2 regions of the Yersinia vastinensis genome follow, and region 1 is predicted to be linked to the other one. Evidence: predicted binding sites of a transcription regulator. Region 1 holds the regulator's gene; the other holds the start of a gene.

Region 1 (3,426 bases):
TTTATCTGTGATCGCTGCAAGATTGTGACTGAACGCCCGACTGTAGGTATTGAAGAAGCACTGGCACAGTTAGCAAAACAGTCTGGTTTTACATTGCGCCATAGCGTGGTGGAAGCCCATGGCTTATGCACTAAATGCGGGGAAGTTGAAGCATGTGAAAGCCACGATCATTGTGATCATGACCATTCTATTGTGATGAAAAAAAAATAAATATCTGGCGATAAGGGTCAGCCCGTTATCAATATAGTAATAATACAGTAATAGGTTGAATTAGAATATGCGTTAAAGAACACTGCCATGATAATAAATAGAAGCTACCACAGGACACTTCCTTGTGTCTTATCGATATTAGATTAGGACTAAATAGAATATTTTCATTATTAATATCACTATGTAATAACGTATATTCTATGAAATGAGAGACCCAATATAATTTATATCGACATCAATTAAATTCCTTTTTAAGGCTGTTACCAGCGGTATTTGCTGTGGTCTTCCCAAGCTTTCACTTCTTTCTCGGCTTGCTCTTTCTGATAGCCGTATTTCTCTTGGATCTTACCTACTAGTTGGTCGCGCTTACCTTCAATAACGGTTAGGTCATCGTCAGTCAGTTTGCCCCATTTCTCTTTAATTTTTCCTTTGAACTGCTTCCAGTTACCGTCAGCTTGATCTTTATTCATAATAACTCCGCTATCTTGGAATAAGTTAATTAGGTACGATAAACATTCTTTATAAAACCAATCTTTGCTTAAATTAGTCACTCACAGTCTTAATTTAAATTAAGCATGATTGTTTTATTTACCGTATAAATAACTATAGCAGAGGATATTAATAACTGAAGGAAAACCAATGTTACTGGTCGTAATGAGGACCATAATTGAATAACGAAACCATATTATATTCAGTTAAAACAGCAGGTAATCACGTATTATCGGATTGTTCTCAATATAAAGTGAATTAATAGAACAGAAGGTTATATGAACAATATACCCTCTAAGTAAAGAGGGTATACATCAACAACTAGAATCAGATCCAGTCGCCATTGCGGATGACACCAACGGCCAGTCCTTCAATAGTGAAACTTTGTTCACGCAAATCGACAATAATCGGCTGGAACTCGCTATTTTCAGGAAGAAGCTGCACGATATTACCTTGTTTTTTCAAGCGTTTTACTGTGACTTCATCGTCAATTCGCGCGACAACCACTTGTCCGTTACGCACATCTTGTGTTTTATGCACCGCCAGTAGGTCACCATCCAGAATACCGATATCTCTCATCGACATCCCATTAACCCGCAGTAGGAAATCTGCGCTTGGCTTAAACATGGAAGGATCGACTTTGTAGTGCCCTTCAATATGTTGCTGTGCCAGCAAGGGTTCACCTGCTGCAACTCGGCCAATCAACGGTAGGCCATCTTCTTCTTCCATCAGTAAACGAATACCGCGGGAAGCGCCAGAAACAATCTCAATAACACCCTTGCGGGCCAATGCTTTTAAATGCTCTTCAGCGGCGTTAGGAGAGCGGAATCCCAGACGCTGCGCAATTTCGGCACGGGTCGGCGGCATGCCAGTTTGCGATAGGTGATCGCGCACCAGGTCATAAACCTCTTGCTGTCTGGTCGTAAGTGCTTTCATTTCGCCCCCTGTTTGTTTATACAGTCTTGCTGTGAGTATATACAGGTAAGCCTGTATTGGGAACCAAAGAGTGAATAAAAACAGGGATTAATCACAGCTTATTTTTATTGTGTTGCTCACCGTGCCCAAAGCCACGATATTTCAGCCACGCAACTAGCCCACATGCTGCCAGAGCACCGTTATCCAGATAAAAAGCGCCAGCAGGATAGCGAGAAACACAGCGGCAGACCCCATATCTTTGGCACGGCCTGAAAGTTCATGGAATTCACTGCCGATGCGATCAACTACTGCTTCAATGGCACTATTAATGACTTCAATAATGATCACTAACGCGACACTGCCAATCAATAAAATGCGCGCTAAAGCATCTACATCTAGCCAGAAGGCCAGTATGATAGCGACGATGGCAGCTACTGATTCTTGGCGAAATGCGGCTTCGTTTTTCCAGGCAGCACTGAGGCCTTTCATCGAATAACCGGCCGCTTTATAGATTCGGGTAAGCCCTGTTGATTGATTCGCCATGTTTTATTGCCTTTATCTTAAGTTAATGATGATCTTTGCCGCTTTCTGTTGTCTTATCACCACAGATCTCAAAACCAGTTTCTGGTATCCTTGCGACGAATTGCTAACAAGAGGCTTCATGTAGTTATGTCAGGTTGGCGTAAAATATATTATAAGTTACTGAATTTACCACTTAAACTGTTGGTAAAAAGCAAGGTTATTCCGGCAGATCCTGTGACTGAGTTAGGGTTAGACCCTTCTCGTCCTATTCTGTACGTTTTGCCTTACAATTCTAAGGCTGATTTGCTGACTTTGCGAGCGCAGTGTCAGGCGCAGGATCTGCCCGACCCATTGATTCCATTGGAAATCGATGGCGTGCAACTGCCAAGTCATGTGTTTATCGATAATGGCCCTCGAGTCTTTCGTTATTACGCACCTAAGCAAGAGTCGGTCAAGCTGTTCCACGATTATCTAGATCTGCACCGCAATAATCCGGAGCTGGACATTCAAATGTTGCCGGTTTCCGTGATGTTTGGTCGTTCGCCAGGGCGTGAAGGCCATGGTACGCCGCATCTGCGTGTGCTGAATGGTGTGCAGAAATTCTTTGCCGTATTGTGGCTGGGCCGCGATAGCTTTGTGCGTTTCTCGACCACAGTTTCATTGCGCCGGATGGCCAGTGAGCATGGCACCGATAAGACGATAGCCCATAAGCTGGCGCGCGTGGCGCGGATGCACTTCTCCCGCCAACGTCTGGCCGCTGTCGGCCCGAGCTTGCCAGATCGCCAAGACCTCTTCAAAAAGCTGTTGGCTTCTAAGGCGATTGAAAAAGCCGTGGCAGATGAAGCACGTACCAAGAAAATCTCCCATGAGAAAGCGCAGCAAAATGCGATTACGCTGATGGAAGAGATCGCCGCAGACTTCTCTTATGAAGCCGTGCGTCTGTCTGACAGGGTATTGAGCTGGACGTGGAACCGTTTGTATCAGGGTATTAACGTCCATAATGCAGAGCGCGTACGCCAGTTAGCGCAAGATGGTCATGAGATAGTCTATGTGCCTTGCCATCGTAGCCATATGGATTACCTGCTGCTCTCTTACGTGCTTTATCATCAAGGGCTTGTACCGCCACATATTGCTGCCGGTATTAACCTTAACTTCTGGCCTGCCGGCCCGATTTTCCGCCGTTTGGGTGCATTCTTTATCCGTCGTACCTTCAAAGGCAACAAACTCTACTCAACTGTGTTCCGCGAATATCTGGGCGAATTATTCACCCGCGGCTATTCCGTAGAGTAT
Region 2 (3,426 bases), 2.0 Mb from region 1:
AGTTGCGCCACCGCGGCAGAGTCACTGATATCCCCTTTTGCTGCCAGTGCATATCCTCCCGCTTGTTGAATTTTGCGCACCAATGCCTCGGCTTCATCGTCAGCTCGTGAATAATTTATAAGCACAGCAAAGCCATCTTGTGCTAAACGCTCTGCGATTGCAGCGCCAATCCCTCGAGAGGCCCCCGTGATAATGGCGACGGGCTGAGTTGTATTCGTCATAATCTTCCCCTAAAAGTGAGTTTAATTGTTCATCCACGTTCGTTGGCAGTGCGCCTGAAAGAGAGTTATTGCCAATGACATGAGTCAACAAAGAATGCCACTTTTGTCTATTCGGATAATCCACTATTATTCGATAACACTATCCGAATAAAGCGAACAATAAAGTGGACAGAATAGAGGCAATGCGCGTGTTTATCAGAATAGTAGAGCAGCGCAGTTTTACCCAAACAGCCCAAGATTTAAATTTGCCACGATCTACAGTGACAGACGCAGTAAAACAACTTGAAAAACGCTTAAATGTCCGCCTATTGCAACGAACAACCCGGCATGTCAGCCCAACACTGGATGGGGAAGCTTACTATCAGCGCTGCCTGCGAATTATTGCTGATATTGAAGATGCTGAAATGGCCTTTGCCAATGCGAAGCCTCGAGGTTTGCTGAGAATAGATGTACAAGGGACTCTGGCGCGCCATTTTGTTCTGCCACAATTACCTGATTTTATTGCTCGATACCCGGATATTGAATTATTTATCAGTGAAGGTGACCGACTGGTTGATTTAATTCGCGAAGGTATTGACGGGGTGTTACGTGTCGGCAACTTACAAGACAGCGATATGGTTGCCCGCCGAGTGGCCCTATTGCCGCAAGTCACCTGTGCTGCACCACGTTATTTGCAACAGCATGGCACACCCAATACGCTGAATGAACTTGCCGGGCATCAGATGGTTGGTTTTCGCTCCAGCGCAACAGGCAGTTTGATGCCGTTAGAGTTTGTAACTGGCGCTATAATGCTGCCTGTCGCCGAAAAAGATCATTCGCTTCAGCTCTCGATAACTCACTCAACACCTGAAGTTCATCAAGTAAAGTTACCGACAGTGCTATCAGTCAGTGGCGCAGAAAGTTTCGTGGCTGCTGCCCGGCTAGGGCTTGGGATTATCCAAGTACCGCGCTATCACCTTGAGCCAGACTTAATGGCTGGTACGTTGGTTGAGATATTGCCAGAATATGCTCCACCTCCCATGCCAGTCTCTTTTCTATATCCTCATAGCCGCCAACTTTCACCACGAGTACGTATTTTCAGTGACTGGTTAAAGCAATTGTTTCTTGTGACCGAGATATGAATGCCTCGACCTGTCATATACAAATTGATTGTGGTTTAAATCATGGCAGCCGAACGGATTAACCTGACTGCCGTGATGTATTATTGTGCTTTCTCGACTGACTGATAAATATCAATATCAAAATAGCCATCAGTCATGCCGTCATTGAGGTAAACCTCATAACACGCACCTTCAACTGACCGATACCCACTTTGGGGCAGATGCTGGTTATATAATTCACCCCATGCTTTAGCGTAATCATCATCTATTACTCGGGTGTGATACACGGCATATAAACCACCGGGGATCACTTGTAATTGTAGTTGACCACTGAGTTGTGCGGGCAAGACATAATCATCAGCGACGGACAATGAGACATCAGCTCGCAATTGAGCCGGAGGGTTGGTATCTGGGTTATCCCAGTAAAGTGCTAGCCAATCTTTACCTGGAATTTGGTGCTGCGTATAAAGTGATGAAAGTTGCTCAAAGCCCCGGGGAATAGTCTCATGATACGGGCCTACGACCCGGATGCTGACGATCTGCTGCGGTTGTTTTTCAACTATCTTGAATGTCATATCGCGACCTCGACTTAATGGTTTCAATAAAAATTAAGTGACTAAAGATACGATGTTACAGATACTGTTCATTTATACAGTATAGCGTGATTTTATGACATTTGATTAATTTTCGACCTTGATTTGTGAACGGCTTCGCAAAAAATCATCAGCCTGTTCAAGTTGAAGATGGCTGAAAACCATGATTCCGTGGCGGCGTAATAATGCAGTAGTTACCCCCGGACCAGTGCGTTGCGTTCCACTAAAATGGCCATCATAAATGCGACTACTGCCACACGATGGACTACCTTCAGTCAACACGGCCAAGAGACAGTGGTGTTTTTGTGCAACGTCTAATGCTTGATAAGCGCCTTGTAGAAACTCCCGGCTAACATCATTGCCCCACTGTTCAATCACCCGCGCCTGGCCTTGCAACACAGCTTCACCATTGCCCTGTTGAATTTCAGCCGGGGGACGTGGTACAGGCATTCCTGCTGCTAATTCAGGACAAGCCAACACTAGCCGCCCTTCATCCTGCCAACGCTGGATAATTTCATCATGGACAGACAGAGCTCTGCCATTATAACGGACGGGTTTCCCCATGAGACAGGCACTAATCAGGATACGCGCAGGTTTGGATTCCACGTGATTATCAACCTTACTATTATGAGTGTTATAAACTAAACATGACGATTAAGATCGATAATAACGAATTAATGGTTACCCGTCATAAATCCAGCTTGATGATTAGCACAAAACAGATATTTCCGGGGAAATAAATGAGCCAGCCATTTATTTTGAGTACCCAATATTCGCTAAAACTTGCGGTAACAATTGTGCTAGACGGCGAGCCCACGCTTTCTGACCATCGTGCTCAGTAATAAGATCTTGGCGAATTTCAATCCCCACATAGGGCAATTGCCGCTGTTCGGCGTGGAATGGCAACGTAAAATCGGTGGCATCCGTCATCGCATAAGGTTCATTAATACCGACATGCAATGAACTATCTTGTTGTAACAATGCAACTAATTGCAAAGCAAAATCTGGATTGCGGTTAAATAAAGTGCCAATTTGCCAAGGGCGGTCACTGTTTTTAAATGATGGTGTAAAACTGTGCATGGAGATAATAACACTGGGCTGACCGCTATCACGGCGTCTATCAAGTGTCTGTGTAATCAAATCATGATATGGCTGGAAGACTTCAATTCGACGGGCTTGTGCTTCTTCTACGGTAACACCTATATTGCGTACAATTCGTGTATGTTCCGAGATTTCGGGGATAGAACTGGCAATACCCGGTGTGCGGTTACAATCAATAACTAAACGCGAATAACGTTGGTGAATTAATGTCGCATCAAGATACTGACTGAGTAACTGCGCAGTCGCTAATGATCCAATATCCCAACCAATATGACGGTCAATCTCTCCTGCGGGTAAACCCAAATCGCCTAGCTGAGTTGGGATACGTTGCCCTGCATGGTCAGCTAGCAGAATAAAAGGTGAGCAACTCTCGGGGTTTTCAATGACGGCAGCCTGAGGATCGCCATCGCG

Evidence for each region. Region 1 encodes LexA, which represses DNA repair genes until DNA is damaged. Its sites were predicted from a motif close to TNCTGTATGTACATACAGNA; they were not measured.
Region 2: the regulator LexA is predicted to act here: its motif matches at 1,959-1,978, upstream of sbmC (DNA gyrase inhibitor SbmC).

The regions. Positions count from the first base shown of each region.
Region 1 covers NZ_CP173260.1:357,949-361,374, reverse strand. The annotation lists gene zur (zinc uptake transcriptional repressor Zur) at 1-210, shown strand, start outside; gene ACIOG0_RS01520 (CsbD family protein) at 471-680, opposite strand; gene lexA (transcriptional repressor LexA) at 1,027-1,635, opposite strand; gene ACIOG0_RS01510 (diacylglycerol kinase) at 1,789-2,157, opposite strand; gene plsB (glycerol-3-phosphate 1-O-acyltransferase PlsB) at 2,284-3,426, shown strand, end outside.
Region 2 covers NZ_CP173260.1:2,343,421-2,346,846, reverse strand. The annotation lists gene ACIOG0_RS11015 (SDR family oxidoreductase) at 1-221, opposite strand, end outside; gene ACIOG0_RS11010 (LysR family transcriptional regulator) at 386-1,342, shown strand; gene sbmC (DNA gyrase inhibitor SbmC) at 1,423-1,896, opposite strand; gene ACIOG0_RS11000 (DUF523 domain-containing protein) at 2,002-2,520, opposite strand; gene ACIOG0_RS10995 (N-formylglutamate amidohydrolase) at 2,668-3,426, opposite strand, start outside.